DNA from 2 places in the Streptomyces sp. NPDC031049 genome. Region 1 is predicted to be linked to the other one. Evidence: riboswitches for the same ligand, from Rfam matches in the RefSeq annotation. Region 1 holds a riboswitch; the other holds the start of a gene.
The links. Region 1 has a riboswitch for thiamine pyrophosphate ahead of thiO (glycine oxidase ThiO). Riboswitches for the same ligand answer to the same signal wherever they lie in the genome.
Positions count from the first base shown of each region.

Region 2: it holds a riboswitch for thiamine pyrophosphate, as region 1 does, so the genes downstream of both, ACZ45Q_RS27850 (thiamine ABC transporter substrate-binding protein) here and thiO (glycine oxidase ThiO) in region 1, are expected to answer to the same signal.

Region 1 is NZ_JBVIGC010000005.1:80,906-88,542, forward strand. It holds gene pknB (Stk1 family PASTA domain-containing Ser/Thr kinase) at 1-1,253, opposite strand, end outside; gene ACZ45Q_RS10280 (thiazole synthase) at 1,372-2,166, opposite strand; gene thiS (sulfur carrier protein ThiS) at 2,170-2,397, opposite strand; gene thiO (glycine oxidase ThiO) at 2,394-3,587, opposite strand; TPP riboswitch at 3,585-3,696, opposite strand; gene ACZ45Q_RS10295 (avidin-fold protein) at 3,749-4,099, shown strand; gene ACZ45Q_RS10300 (NAD(P)/FAD-dependent oxidoreductase) at 4,132-5,382, shown strand; gene ACZ45Q_RS10305 (Rv2175c family DNA-binding protein) at 5,498-5,863, shown strand; gene thiE (thiamine phosphate synthase) at 6,150-6,806, shown strand; gene metF (methylenetetrahydrofolate reductase [NAD(P)H]) at 6,953-7,637, shown strand, end outside.
Region 2 is NZ_JBVIGC010000019.1:92,624-100,260, forward strand. It holds gene ACZ45Q_RS27830 (NUDIX domain-containing protein) at 1-211, shown strand, start outside; gene ACZ45Q_RS27835 (e9imm peptide) at 208-417, shown strand; gene ACZ45Q_RS27840 (hypothetical protein) at 836-1,645, shown strand; gene rlmN (dual-specificity RNA methyltransferase RlmN) at 1,770-2,876, shown strand; TPP riboswitch at 2,952-3,057, shown strand; gene ACZ45Q_RS27850 (thiamine ABC transporter substrate-binding protein) at 3,183-4,220, shown strand; gene ACZ45Q_RS27855 (ABC transporter permease) at 4,259-5,860, shown strand; gene ACZ45Q_RS27860 (ABC transporter ATP-binding protein) at 5,863-6,891, shown strand; gene ACZ45Q_RS27865 (maleylpyruvate isomerase family mycothiol-dependent enzyme) at 6,917-7,637, shown strand, end outside.

The sequences.
Region 1 (7,637 bases):
CTGTAGGCCTCCCGCACCCGGCCGACGTCGAGCCCGGCCTCCTCCAGCCGGTCCCTGGCCTGCGCCTCGGTCTTCTCCAGCAGCGGCGGGACCTTGGTGAACTGCCCGGAGTTGATGTACCAGACGCCCGCGCCGACGCCGAGCACCATCAGCACGGCCACGACGACCGCCATGGGCCCTCGGCGCAGGGCGGTCCGGCGCCGGGGCGGCAGGGGCGGCGGGGACCGGAACCGGCTGGTGCGCTGAACCCCGTCGGTGCCGGCCCCACCGCCTCCGCCGTCGGGGCCGTCCCCGTCGACCGGCAGCGGCCGGGGGAGGGTCAGCGCGCGCGGGATCACACTCGTGCGGTCCTCGGCGTTGTCGTGCTCGGCGGTCAGCGCCTGCGGCGGCACCGCGTCGAGCTCCTCGTCGCCGAGCCGGGCCCGCGCCTCGCGGACCCGGGCGAGCAGCGCCACCGCGTCGTGCGGGCGGATCTCGGCGTTCCGTGCGGTCGCGGAGGCGACCAGCTCGTCCAGTTCGTACGCCATGCCGGGCACGGCGGCCGAGGGCGGCGGGACGTCCTCGTGGAGGTGCTGGTAGAGCACCTGGGCGGGGGAGTCCCCGGCGTGCGGCTTGCCGCCGGTCAGCATCTCGTACAGCACGACGCCGCACGCGTACACGTCGACCCGCGGGTCGGCGGTGCCGTGCTCGATCTGCTCCGGCGCGAGGTAGGAGACGGTGCCGAGGACCGAGCCGGTGGTGTGGGTGACGGTGTCCACGGCGCGGACCAGGCCGAAATCGGCGACCTTGACCCGGCCGTCGTCGCCGATCAGGACGTTCTCCGGTTTCATGTCCCGGTGGACGAACCCCGCGCGGTGCGCCGCGCCGAGCGCGGCGAGGACCGGTTCCAGGACGTCCAGCGCGGCCCGGGGCTGGAGCGCCCCGCGCTCGCGCAGCAGGTCGCGCAGGGTGCAGCCGGAGACGTACTCCATGGCCAGGTAGACGTACGCCCCGTCGGTGCCCTGGTCGAAGACCTGCACGACGTTGGGGTGCGCGAGCCGGGCCACCGACTTCGCCTCACGGATGAACCGCTCGACGAACGACGCGTCGGCCGCGAGCGTCGGGTGCATCACCTTCAGCGCGAGCACGCGGTCCAGGCGGGTGTCCACGGCCCGGTAGACCGTGGCCATCCCGCCGACCGCGATCCGCGCGTCGACGCGGTACCGGCCGTCGAGCACCTGCCCGACCAGAGGGTCCTGAAGGGTCGTGTCCACGCAGGTGAGTGTACGAGCCACCACGGACACCCGGCGGCCCGAAAGCCTTCACCCCCCGCTACTGAAGCGCACCTGTGACGCTTCCCACGCACGACGGGAAAACCCGGGCGACGCCGGATCAGAACGCGGGGCGCTCGGGGTCCAGCACCGCCAGCCCCTCCCCGGGAGACGACGCCGTCGCGAAGTGCCGCCGGGGGATCCGCCCCGCCAGCCGGGCCAGCCGCCCCGCCTCCACGGCACTGCGCATGGCGGCGGCCATCAGCACCGGCTCCTGAGCCCGGGTGACCGCCGAGGCCAGCATCACCCCGGCACACCCCAGCTCCATGGCCAGTGCCGCGTCCGACGCCGTCCCGGCCCCCGCGTCCAGGATCACCGGCACGCGCGCGTGCTCCACGATCAGCTGGAAGTTGTGGGGGTTGCGGATCCCGAGCCCGGACCCGATCGGCGACCCCAGCGGCATGATCGCCGCGCAGCCGACGTCCTCCAGCTTCCGCGCCAGCACAGGATCGTCATTGGTGTACGGCAGCACCGTGAAGCCGTCGTCGACCAGCGTCTCCGCGGCCTCCAGCAGTTCGATCGGGTCCGGCAACAGCGTCCGCTCGTCGGCGATGACCTCCAGCTTGACCATGTCGGTGCCGAGCGCCTCCCGCGCGAGCCGGGCGGTGAGCACCGCCTCCCCGGCGGTGTAGCAGCCCGCGGTGTTCGGCAGCACCCGGATGCCGAGCCTGTCCAGCACCGACAGCACGGACCCGTGCACGGACGGGTCCACCCGCCGCATGGCCACCGTGGTCAGCTCCGTACCGGAGGCCACCAGCGACCGCTCCAGCACGTCGAGGCTGGGGGCCCCGCCCGTGCCCATGATCAGGCGGGACGTGAAGGACGTACCGCCGAGGACGAAGGGATCGTCGGCCATGGGTCAGCCTCCTTGGACGGCGGTGAGGACTTCGACGCGGTCGCCCTCGGCCAGCGCGGTGGACGACCACCGCGCGCGCGGGACGACGGTTTCGTTCAGGGCGGCGGCCACACCGGACGGCGCCTCGGTGAGGGTCCCCACCAGGGCGTCGAGCGTGGTTCCGGGAGCCACCTGACGCGGCTGCCCGTTGAGCGAGACGGTGACCGGAGTCTGTGCGACCTGGGTGTTCATGCGGACTGCTCCGTGAGGGCGGGGGCGGCGTCGAAGCGCCGAGGCGAGAAGGGGCGGGCGTCCTGCGGGAGGTCGCCCGTGGTCAGGGCGTGCGCCATGACGTCACCGGTGACGGGCGTCAGCAGCACGCCGTTGCGGTAGTGGCCGGTGGCCAGCAGCAGGCCGTCCAGGGCGCTCGGGCCGAGGATCGGCGCGTTGTCCGGGGAGCCGGGCCGCAGCCCCGCCCGGACCTCCGTGAAGGGCAGCTCGGTGAGTCCCGGCACCAGCTCGTGGGCGTCGCGCAGCAGCTCGTACACGCCCCCCGCGGTGACCGTGGTGTCCCAGCCCATCTCCTCGCTGGTCGCGCCGATCACCAGTTCGCCGTTCTCGCGGGGCACCAGGTAGACGTGGTTGCCGCGGACCACGGCGCGCACCGTCCGGCTCAGCAGCGGCGCCGGGTGCTGCGGCATGGACAGCCGCACCACCTGCCCCTTCACGGGCCGCACCGGTGGGCGGACGTCGTCCGGGACCCCCGCCAGCCGCCCGCTGAGGCTGCCCGCGGCCAGCACGGTCCGCCCGGCCGCCAGCCGGGTGCCGTCGGCCGTGACGACACCGGTGGCCCGGTCCCCGGCGACCGTGAGCCGCTCGGCCCGCACCCGGTGGAGGACCACGCCCGCCCGCTCGCAGGCGGTCACCAGCGCGTGGGCCAGGCGCCGGGGGTCGATCTGATGGTCGCCGTCCACCCGGAGCCCGCCGCGCACGCCCGGCGCGAGCATCGGCTCCAGGCGCCGGCAGTCACGCCCCGACAGCCACTCCGACTCCAGACCGCACTGCCCCTGGAAGGCGTGCAGTTCCCGCAGGTGGGCGCGGTCGTCGGCGTCCAGCGCGACGGCCAGGGTGCCGCAGCGGCGGTAGCCGAGGGCCTGCCCGGAGGCCTCGGCCAGCTCGGCAGCGAACTGCGGATAGCGGCGGGCCGAGGCGAGGTTCAGCGCGAGCAGGGTCTGCTCGCCGTAGTGCAGCTCCGTGACGGCGGCCAGCATCCCCGCCGCGACCTGGGCGGCCCCGCCGCCCGGTTCGGGGTCCACCACGGCCGTGGTGAGCCCGCGCTGCGCGGCCCGCCACGCCGTGACCAGGCCGATGATCCCGCCCCCGACGACGAGGACGTCCGAGGTGCCCGTGCTGCTCGTGGGCGGCGTACCTGTGGGCGACATGGGCGTCCAGCCCCTCCCTTCGCCGGCATGACCCGGATCAGGTTCGTACGGTCGGAGGCCGCCAGCCTCCCTCTCAGCCCGGTGCGTCCGGGCTCCCGCGAGTGCCTTACGTTGGCCACCCTAACGGTTCGTTCACCGCCTCTGTAAGGGAGCATCCGCCCGTGGCACGCCCGCTCGACGGTCTCGTCCTCGCCCCCGTCGCCGACCAGGCACCCGGCCAGGTCGGTACCGGCACCCGCTTCACCTACCACGAGAAGGACGGCGTCGTCTGGGCCGAGTACGCCGGCGGCGACGTCGTACGCGGCCATCTGGTGGGCACGCGGGAGGGCGACCGGCTCGACTTCCGCTACGTGCAGCTCAGGACCGACGGCAGCACGGCGTCCGGGCACTGCGTGTCGACCGTCGTCGACCTGCCGGACGGGAGGGTGCGGCTGGAGGAGAGCTGGGAATGGGAGTCGGGGCCGGGGCGCGGCACCAGCGTTGTGGAGCAGGTCACGGCGCACGGCCGCTGACTGACAAACCGTCAGGTGTCTAAGGTGATCAGGTGAGCGAGCAGACGCGGGAACGGGGACGGGAACAGGGCGCGCCGCCCGGCCACGTGGTCGTGGTCGGCGCGGGCATGGCCGGTGTGCAGACGGCGGTGGCCCTGCGCGAACAGGGGTTCACCGGCACGGTGACGCTGATCGGCGCGGAACCCCACCAGCCGTACGACCGGCCGCCGCTGTCCAAGGCGGTGCTGCTCGGCACGGCCGAGGGCTCCGCCTTCGACGTCGACTTCGAGGCGCTCGGCATCGAGCTGCGGCTCGGCTGCGAGGCACGGGACCTGCGCCCCGGAGCGCACGTCCTGGACACCTCCGCGGGCCCCGTCCCGTACGACGTCCTCGTGCTGGCGACCGGTGCCGAACCGGTCCGGCTGCCCGGCATCGAGGGCGTGCCCGGCGTGCACCTGCTGCGCACCCTGGACGACGCCGAGCGGCTGCGCCCGGTGCTCGTCCGGCAGCACGACATCGTGGTCGTCGGCGCCGGCTGGATCGGCGCCGAGTTCGCCACCGCGGCGCGCGAGGCGGGCTGCGCCGTGACCGTCGTGGAGGCCGCCGACCGGCCGCTCGCCGGCGCGCTGCCCGCCGAGGTCGCCGCCCCGATGACCGCCTGGTACGCCGACGCCGGCGTCGATCTGCGCACCCACGCGCGCGTGGAGCGCGTGGAGCCCGGCGCCGTGGTCCTCGACGACGGCACGCGCGTACCGGCCGGCGCGGTCGTCGTCGGCATCGGCGCCCGGCCCGCCACCGCCTGGCTCGCCGGCAGCGCCGTCGAGCGGGGCACGCACGGCGAGGTCCTCGCCGACGACCGGCTGCGCACCTCCGTGCCCGACGTCTACGCGGTCGGCGACTGCGCCTCCTTCCCCTCCGGCCGCTACGGCGAGCGGCTGCTCGTGCACCACTGGGACAACGCCCTCCAGGGGCCGCGGACGGTGGCCGCCAACATCCTGGGCGCGGCCACCGGCCGGGCGCCCGCGCTCTACGATCCGGTGCCGTACTTCTGGTCCGAGCAGTTCGGGCGCTTCGTCCAGTACGCCGGCCACCACGCGTCGGCCGACACCACGCTGTGGCGCGGCGACCCGTCCGGCCCGGCCTGGACCGTCTGCTGGCTGCGCGAGGGCCGCCTGGTGGCCCTGCTGGCCGTGGGCCGGCCCAGGGACCTCGCGCAGGGCCGGCGGCTGATCGAGTCCGGTGCGCGGATGGACCCGCGGCTGCTCGCGGACCCGGCGAGGCCGCTGAAGTCGGCGACGGCGTAGGGGCCTGGCGCGCGCGGGTCGTCCGTGGGGCGGCCCCGGGCGGGCTCCTCACCCGTCCGCCCGACCCGGACGGGTCCGGCTTCCGACTGTCAGTGGCAGATGGCAGGCTTGAGACGTGACCGAGATTGACGCAAAGACCGATGCTCTCGTCCCCGCCTGGCTCACCCTCCCCGACATCGCCGAGATGCTCGGCGTCGAGGTGACCCGCGTGCGGCAGCTGGTCAAGGAGGGCCAGCTCATCGCCGTACGCCGGGGGGAGAACAGGGCGCTGCACGTCCCCGCGGACTTCATCGACGGAGACAAGGTCGTCAAGGGCCTGTCCGGAACGCTGACGCTGCTGCGGGACGACGGCTTCACGGTCGAGGAGATGCTCGAGTGGCTCTTCACGCCCGACCCGTCCCTGCCCGGCACCCCCGCGCAGGCACTGCGCGAGAACCGCGGCACGGAGGTGAAGCGCCGGGCGCAGGCCCTCGCCGTCTGACCCGCCGCACCGACGGCGTACGGGGCCACGGCCGACCGTGGCCACGGCGACCGCGGCCACGGCCGGGCACGGCCACGGTGAGCCGTGGCCCCGTACGCCACGGACAGAGACACCGACACCGACACCGACACCGACACCGACACCGACACCGACCGGTACCCTCCGATCCGCTGACGAGGGCGGCCGGATCTCCGGACCGCCACCGACACCGACCGGGGGCACACCGGTCCGCCACCGGCGCCGGCCGGCTCGCCCGGCCCGCCACGACAACGGGGGACACCCACGCATGGCCGACACCGCAGTCACCGCCCGCGCCCGGCTCGCCGACGCCCGGCTCTACCTGTGCACGGACGCCCGCAAGCGCCAGGGCGACCTGCCCGAGTTCCTGGACGCGGTGCTGGCCGGCGGCGTGGACGTCGTGCAGCTGCGCGACAAGGGCATGGAGGCGGCCGAGGAGCTGGCCCACCTGGAGGTCTTCGCCGAGGCGTGCGCCCGGCACGGCAAACTCCTCGCCGTCAACGACCGCGCGGACGTCGCCCACGCCACCCGCGCCGACGTGCTGCACCTGGGCCAGGGCGACCTGCCCGTCCCCGCCGCGCGCGCCATCCTCGGCGAGGACGTCCTGATCGGCCGCTCGACCCACGCCGAGCCCGAGGCCGCCGCGGCAGCCGCGCAGGACGGCGTGGACTACTTCTGCACCGGCCCGTGCTGGCCGACCCCCACCAAGCCCGGCCGCCACGCGCCCGGCCTTGACCTGGTGCGGTACACGGCCGCGCTGGGCACGGACCGGCCCTGGTTCGCCATCGGCGGCATCGACCTGGGCAACCTCGACCAGGTCCTGGACGCCGGGGCCCGCCGGGCCGTCGTGGTCCGGGCGATCACCGAGGCGGACGACCCGGGAGCGGCGGCGGCCGAGTTCGCCAAGCGGCTGCGCCAGGTCTGAGCCGCGCCGGCCGCCGGGGTCCGCCGGCAGCGTCCAGCCGCCGGGGGTCCGCCGGCCGTGTCCAAGGGATGGACAGAAAATCGACAATCCGGACGAAATACCTGCGTCCGGTTGGGGGACCGACGACCCCTGGCTAACCTGCCCGTATGGCCCTCGGAACCGCATCCACCAGGACCGATCGCGCACGCACGATTCGCGACATCCTGGCCACCGGCAAGACGACGTACTCGTTCGAGTTCTCCGCGCCGAAGACGCCCAAGGGCGAGAAGAACCTGTGGAGCGCGCTGAGGAGGGTCGAGGCGGTGGCGCCGGACTTCGTCTCCGTCACCTACGGCGCCGGCGGCTCCACCCGCGCCGGCACGGTCAAGGAGACCCAGCAGATCGTCGCCGACACGACGCTGACCCCGGTCGCCCACCTCACGGCCGTCGACCACTCCGTCGCCGAGCTGCGCAACATCATCGGCCAGTACGCCGACGCGGGAATCCGCAACATGCTCGCCGTGCGCGGCGACCCGCCCGGCGACCCGATGGGCGAGTGGGTCCCGCACCCGCAGGGCCTGACCTACGCGGCGGAGCTGGTCCGGCTCATCAAGGAGTCGGGAGACTTCTGCGTGGGCGTGGCCGCCTTCCCGGAGATGCACCCGCGCTCCAGCGACTGGGACACGGACGTGTCGCACTTCGTCGACAAGTGCCGGGCCGGCGCCGACTACGCGATCACGCAGATGTTCTTCCACCCCGAGTCCTACCTGCGCCTGCGCGACCGGGTCGCCGCGGCCGGCTGCGACACCCCGGTGATCCCGGAGGTCATGCCGGTGACCAGCGTGAAGATGC
Region 2 (7,637 bases), on a different contig from region 1:
CGACGGCGGCCAGCTCGACCGCGAGCAGTTGGCCGGCGTCGAGCTTCAGGCCGACGAGCTGAAGAGCTTCGCGTTCCTCACTCCGGAGCAGATCACCGAGCGCACCATTCCGCGGCTGGCCCGACGCATCCTCGCAGCGACAGAGGCCCGGAACGAAGCGGCTCTGGTGTACCTGGAACACGGTCAGAAGCCAGGCGACCGCGCGGCATGAATCGCGATGAAGCCGTCGGCCTGGTGCAGCGGCTCATGGATGGTTCCTACGCGGACGACGCTGAGTGTGACGTGATGATCACGGCCCTTGAGCGCGGCACTGGCTGTCCGCACATCAGCGACTACATCTTCTGGGCTTCAGACCCTGAGCCCACAGCCGAGAAGATCGTGGACCGAGCCTTGGCGTACCGGCCGTTCGCCCTGTGATCAGAGCGCGGTAAGACTTTCCCTACTTCATCAAGGCCCGCGCACGGCGCGGGCGCGCGCCGCCTCTGCGGCGCGGCCTGCCTCCTGTCTGCGCCCCGGCTGGCCGCGCCCGGCGGCGCGCTCGGCGGCTGCGGGCATGAAGTGGGAGACACCCTCTGTGGCTGGGGCGGTCGGCTCCACGGCTTTAGGCAGCCACTTTGGGGCGAGCCTCGAAGATCATGGCCCCAACGTCGTGCTTTAGCGGGCAGGTCCACAGACTGCCCGACGCGCCGGAAGCTTACGGGGCCATGATCACTCGCCCCAAAGCAGCTCCAGCCCAAAGCCGCTCCGCCGACCTCTCCGGAAAACCACTGCGCCGAGGCTAGCCCATCTGCAACAATTCGCCGTCAGGTCGATTCCGCGAAACAGGGGAGGGCGCGTGGAGGGGGAGACGGACGAGCTGGCTGCGATTCCGGATCACGCGACCGCAGCCGCATGGAATTACTACCGGTACCACTTCGCGCAGATCCAATACATGACCTCTGCAAACTTGGTGTTCGGTGACTATGAATCCCTTCTGGAGCGTCTCGGTGTAGCGTTTTCCGAGATTGCGCCAGACGGCCCAGAGGCGCTATTCCCGCATTGGTTCAGGCGGCGGGACTTCTATAAGGCAACACTAAATAAGAACCTCCCTATCATCGCTGAATACGGCATGACGCGGTGTATCGAAAACTTCCTGTCATACGTTTCCGAGATACTGACTGAAGTCCTGTCCCGCAGGCCGCACCTCCTCAAGAGCCAAGAACAGGTGACATACGAGGAGGTCCTTGCTCACGATTCCATCGAAGAGTTCGCCGCGTGGGCGGCGGAGCGGCGCGTCAGTCAACTGTCCTTCAAGGGGTTGGAAGAAATTGCCGTCTATATCGAAAAGCGCCTTGGTCTAGCGCTGCACGACAACGACTCTGACTGGCGCACTCTTCGACGAGGTGTGGCAATTAGAAATCTAGTTGTTCACCGGCGTGGAATTGCGGATGATCGGTTCGTGCGCATTGTCCGGGATGCGGAAAAAGGTAAGCGCTACGAATTCACGCTCAGAGATTACATCAACGTAGCAGTTGGTGCGAAGCGAGTGGTCCAAACCTTCGATGAAAAGGTAGCCGAAAAGTTTGGCCTACCGCGAACCCAAGAAGACGCTGACGGATTCTGGAGAAAGGGGGTCTGGGCTAGTGATAGCAATTCGGATACTTGAGTTCCCTGGGCCGTCCCTGGGCCGTCCGAAGCCGACCAACGCTGACAGTCGGCACCCACAGGTGACCACCCCCACCCCGCTCTGGCCTGGGCTCCCCGAGTCGATCTGCGACACTGGTACAGCCATGCCTAAGCCCGGAGAACTCACTTTCGTCGCCCCGCGCGGAGCCAAGAAGCCGCCGCGGCATCTCGCCGACCTCTCGCCCGCCGAGCGCAAGGAGGCGGTCGCTGCTGTCGGGGAGAAGCCGTTTCGTGCCAAGCAGCTCTCGCAGCACTACTTCGCGCGGTACGCGCACGACCCGGAGCAGTGGACGGACATTCCGGCCGGTTCCCGGGCCCGGCTGAAGGAGGCGCTGCTGCCGGAGCTGATGACGGTCGTCCGGCATCTGTCGACCGACCAGGGCACCACCCGCAAGACGCTGTGGAAGCTGTTCGACGGCACGCTCGTCGAGTCCGTGCTGATGCGCTACCCGGACCGGGTGACCATGTGCATCAGCTCGCAGGCCGGCTGCGGGATGAACTGCCCGTTCTGCGCCACCGGGCAGGCGGGCCTGGACCGCAATCTGTCCACCGCCGAGATCGTGCACCAGATCGTGGACGGGATGCGGGCGCTCAGGGACGGCGAGGTCCCAGGCGGTCCGGCGCGGCTGAGCAACATCGTGTTCATGGGCATGGGCGAGCCCCTCGCCAACTACAACCGCGTCGTGGGCGCCATCCGCCGGCTCACCGACCCCGAGCCCGACGGCGTCGGGCTGTCCCAGCGCGGCATCACCGTGTCGACGGTCGGCCTGGTGCCGGCCATCCACCGGTTCGCCGACGAGGGCTTCAAGTGCCGCCTGGCCATCTCGCTGCACGCGCCCGACGACGAACTGCGCGACACCCTGGTGCCCGTGAACACCCGGTGGAAGGTCCGGGAGGTGCTCGACGCCGGTTTCGAGTACAGCGCCAGGTCCGGGCGCCGGCTGTCCATCGAGTACGCGCTGATCCGGGACATCAACGACCAGGCCTGGCGGGGTGACCGCCTCGGGCGGCTGCTCAAGGGCAGGCCGGTGCACGTCAACCTGATCCCGCTCAACCCCACGCCCGGCTCCAAGTGGACCGCCTCGCGCCCCGAGGACGAGAAGGCGTTCGTCGAGGCCATCGCCGCCCATGGTGTGCCGGTGACGATCCGGGACACCCGGGGACAGGAGATCGACGGGGCGTGCGGTCAGCTCGCCGCGAGCGAGCGGTAACCTGACCGTCGTAAGAGCGGCCCTGTCATCGGGCCTCTCCACAACTTCACAGCGTTGACATCGTCATCAACCACGCAATTCCGACAGGGGAGCGCCACAGCGCTGAGAGTGCGGCACCGGCCGCAGACCCTCCGAACCTGGCCCAGGTCATTCTGGGTAGGGAGATCGGTCACCACTCGAGCTGTTGCGCCCTGCCCGGGAGCCGTCGGAGGCTTCCGGGCAGGGCCGCGTCTTCTCCTGGTCACCCAGGAGGAATCAGTGAGCAACACCACCAGGCGCGTCGCCGCGGCCGTCGCCGCGCTCGGCATGGCCGGCGGCCTCGCCGCGTGCGGGTCGTCCGAGGACGGCGGCAAGGGGTCCGGCGACCCCAGAACCGTGACCCTCGTCAGCCACGACTCGTGGGCCGCGTCGAAGGACGTCATCGCCGACTTCGAGAAGACCTCCGGCTACAAGGTCAGGGTCCTGGAGGACGGCGACGCCGGGCAGGCCGTCAACAAGGCGATCCTGACCAAGGACAACCCGCAGGGCGACGTCTTCTTCGGCGTCGACAACACCCTGCTGTCGCGGGCGCTGGACAACGGCCTGTTCCAGCCGTACGAAGCCAAGGGCCTCGACCGGATCGACGCGTCCTTCAAGATCGACGACAAGCACCGGGTCACGCCCGTCGACTACGGCGACATCTGCGTCAACTACGACAAGGCGTACTTCAGCGAGCACGAGCTGGCCCCGCCCGACTCCCTGGACGACCTGACCCGGCCGGAGTACAAGAACCTCCTCGTCACCGAGAACGCCGCCACCTCCTCGCCGGGGCTCGGCTTCCTGCTCGGGACGGTGGCCGAGTACGGGGACGACGGTTGGCAGGGCTACTGGAAGAAGCTCGAGGCGAACGGCGTGAAGGTCGTCGACGGCTGGGAGCAGGCCTACAACGAGGAGTTCTCCGGCTCGGCCGGCGGCAAGCAGGCCGGCGGCGACCGGCCGCTCGTCGTCTCCTACGCCTCCTCCCCGCCCGTCGAGGTGATCTACGCCGACCCCAAGCCGGAGACCGCGCCCACGGGCGTCGCGACCGGTACCTGCTTCCGGCAGACCGAGTTCGCCGGACTGCTGAGCAACGCGAAGAACCCCGACGGCGGCAAGGCGCTCATCGACTTCCTCATCAGCCGGAAGTTCCAGGAGGACCTGCCGCTGAACATGTTCGTCCACCCGGTGGTGAAGGACGCGAAGCTGCCCGCCGAGTTCACCGAGTTCGCGCCGGCCGTCGACAGCCCCCGGACCATGGACCCGGCGAAGATCGCCGACCACCGTGACGAGTGGGTCAAGACGTGGACGTCGCTCGTACTGAAGTAGCCGCCCGCCGCACGGGGAACGCGGCGCGGCTCGCCCTCATGGCCGGGCCCGTCGCGTTCTTCGGGGTGTTCTTCGCCTACCCGGTCGCCGCGATCGTCGCGCGCGGCCTCAGGGCCGACGGCACCTGGCACCCCGGCCGGATCGGCGAGGTGCTGACCGAGCCCGGCATCCGGGACGTGCTGTGGTTCACCACCTGGCAGGCCCTGGCCTCCACCGCGCTCACCCTGCTGATCGCCCTGCCCGGCGCCTACGTCTTCGCCCGCCTCGACTTCCCCGGCAAGCAGGTGCTGCGGGCCGTGGTCACCGTGCCGTTCGTGCTGCCGACGGTCGTCGTCGGCACGGCGTTCCTGGCGCTGGTCGGGCGCGGCGGGCTCCTCGACGACCTGTGGGGCGTGCGGCTGGACACCACCGTGTGGGCGATCCTGCTCGCCCACGTCTTCTTCAACTACGCCGTCGTCGTCCGCACCGTCGGCGGCCTGTGGTCGCAGCTCGACCCCCGGCAGGAGGAGGCCGCCCGGATGCTGGGCGCCTCCCCGCTGCGGGCCTGGCGGCAGGTCACCCTGCCGGCGCTGTCGCCCGCCGTGGCCGCCGCCGCGCTGATGGTGTTCCTGTTCACCTTCACCTCCTTCGGCATCGTCCAGATCCTCGGCGGGCCCACCTTCGCCACCCTGGAGGTGGAGATCTACCGGCAGACCTCCCAGGTGTTCGACCTGTCCACGGCCGCCGTGCTCACCCTGGTCCAGTTCGCCGCGGTCGCCGCGATCCTCGCCGTGCACGCCTGGACCGTACGGCGGCGGGAGAGCGCCCTGAAACTGGTGGACGCGGCCGGCACCGCACGCCGGCCGCGCGGGGCCGGGCAGTGGGCGCTGCTGGCCGGGGTCCTGGCCACCGTCGCCCTGCTGCTCCTGCTGCCGCTCGCGGTGCTGGTAGAGCGGTCCCTGGGCGCGCCCGGCCTCGGCTACTACCGGGCGCTGACCCGGGAGGACGGCGGCGCCTTCCTCGTCCCGCCGATCGAGGCGGTCGGCAACTCGCTCCAGTACGCCGTCGTCGCCACCGCCATCGCCGTGGCCGTCGGCTCGCTCGCCGCCGCGGCGCTGGCCCGCCGGGACGCCGGCCGCCTGGTGCGCGGCTTCGACGCGCTGCTGATGCTGCCGCTCGGAGTGTCGGCGGTGACCGTCGGCTTCGGGTTCCTGATCGCCCTGGACGAGCCGCCGCTGGACCTGAGGTCCTCCTGGATCCTGGTGCCGCTGGCGCAGGCGCTGGTCGGCGTCCCCTTCGTCGTACGGACGATGCTGCCCGTGCTGCGGGCGGTGGACGTACGGCTGCGGGAGGCGGCGGCCGTGCTCGGTGCCTCGCCCTGGCGGGTGTGGCGGGAGGTCGATCTGCCGCTGGTGCGGCGGGCGCTGCTGATCGCGGCCGGCTTCGCCTTCGCCGTCTCGCTCGGGGAGTTCGGGGCGACCGTGTTCATCGCACGGCCCGACAACCCGACGCTGCCGGTCGCCGTGGCCCGGCTGCTGGGCCGGCCGGGGGATCTGAACTACGGCCAGGCGATGGCCCTCTCGACGATTCTGATGCTGGTGTGCGCCGTGGCGCTGCTCGTCCTGGAGCGGCTGCGGACCGACCGGAGCGGGGAGTTCTAGACATGCGGCCGAGTCTGCTCAGCGTCGAGGGCGCCACCGTCCGCTTCGGCGGGCGCGCGGTGCTGGACGCCGTCGACCTGGAGGTCGGCGAACACCAGGTGGTGTGCGTGCTCGGGCCCAGCGGCAGCGGCAAGTCGACGCTGCTGCGGGCGGTGGCCGGGCTCCAGCCGCTGGACGCCGGACGGGTGCTGCTCGACGGGGCGGACCGGACGGGCGTGCCCGCGCACCGGCGCGAGGTCGGGCTGATGTTCCAGGACCACCAGCTCTTCCCGCAGCGCGACGTCGCCGGGAACGTCGCCTTCGGCCCCCGGATGCACGGCGCCTCCCGTGCCGAGCAGCGGCAGCGGGTGGAGGAGCTGCTGGAGCTGGTCGGGCTGCCGGACGCCGCCCGCCGGGCCGTCGCCGGGCTGTCCGGCGGGGAGCAGCAACGGGTGGCGCTGGCCCGGGCCCTCGCGCCCCGCCCCCGGCTGCTGATGCTGGACGAGCCGCTGGGCCAGCTCGACCGCTCGCTGCGCGAACGGCTGGTCGTGGAGCTGCGGGAGCTGTTCGGCCGGCTGGGCACCACCGTGCTGGCCGTGACGCACGACCAGGGCGAGGCCTTCGCGCTCGCCGACCGGGTCGTGGTGATGCGGGACGGGCGGATCGCCCAGTCCGGGACGCCGCTGGAGGTCTGGCAGCGACCGGCCGACGCCTTCGTCGCCCGCTTCCTCGGTTTCGACAACGTGGTGGAGGCGGCCGTCGCCGGCCAGGCCGCGGACACCCCCTGGGGCAAGCTGCCGGTGCCCGAGGACTCCCCGCAGGGCACTCGGACGGTGCTGGTCCGGCCCGCCGGAATCCGGCTCGTCGACGCCGACGCGGGCCTGCCCTGCACGGTCGCCGCCCGCACCTTCCGGGGCACCCATGTCGCCGTGCACCTCCAGCCGGAGGACGCGCCCCGGCTGGAGGCGGCGTGCGCGCTGCGCGCCGCGCCCGAGGTCGGGGACCGGGTCGGGGTCGAGTTCGACGTGGCGGAAATCGTGGTGCTCGACTGATCACCCCGCTCGTAGGGTGAGCGGCATGACACACCTCGCACACGACCGCTACTGCGACGAAGTCGCCCACCAGGTGGAGCAGTTCAGGTCCGTACTGGCCTGTGGTGCCGACCTGTCCGCGACCGTGCCGACGTGCCCGGACTGGACTCTCGAGGAGCTGGTACGGCATGTGGGGCGCGCCCTGCGCTGGGTGGAGCTGATCGTCCGCACCCGGGCCCAGGAGGACGTCCCGATCGACCGGGTGCCGGGGAACGAGGGGCCGGCGGGCCGGGGTGACGCCGCCGCGCTCGAGGCGTGGCTGGCGGAGTCCGGCGCGTCGGTCGTCGCGGCGCTGCGCGAGGCAGGGCCGGACCTGCGGGTGTGGACGTGGTCCGGGGCCGACACCTCCGGCTTCTGGGCCCGCCGGATGGCACACGAACTGGTCGTGCACCACGCGGACGCGTCACTGGCCGCCGGGCGGCCCTTCGCCGCGGTCGCGCCCGAGGTGGCGGCCGACGCGGTCGACGAGTGGCTGTGGATCGTGCGGTTCGCGCAGGAGGCCCTGCCCGACACCCCGGCGAACGAGCTGCGGCTGCCCGGCCGGTCCCTCCATCTGCACGCCACCGACACCCCGCCCGAGCTGAACGCCGAGTGGCTGATCGAACCGGCCGAGGACGGCGTGACCTGGCGTCGGGGGCACGAGAAGGCGGACGTCACCCTGCGCGGTCCGCTCACCTCCCTCCTGCTCGCCTTCTACCGCCGGACGC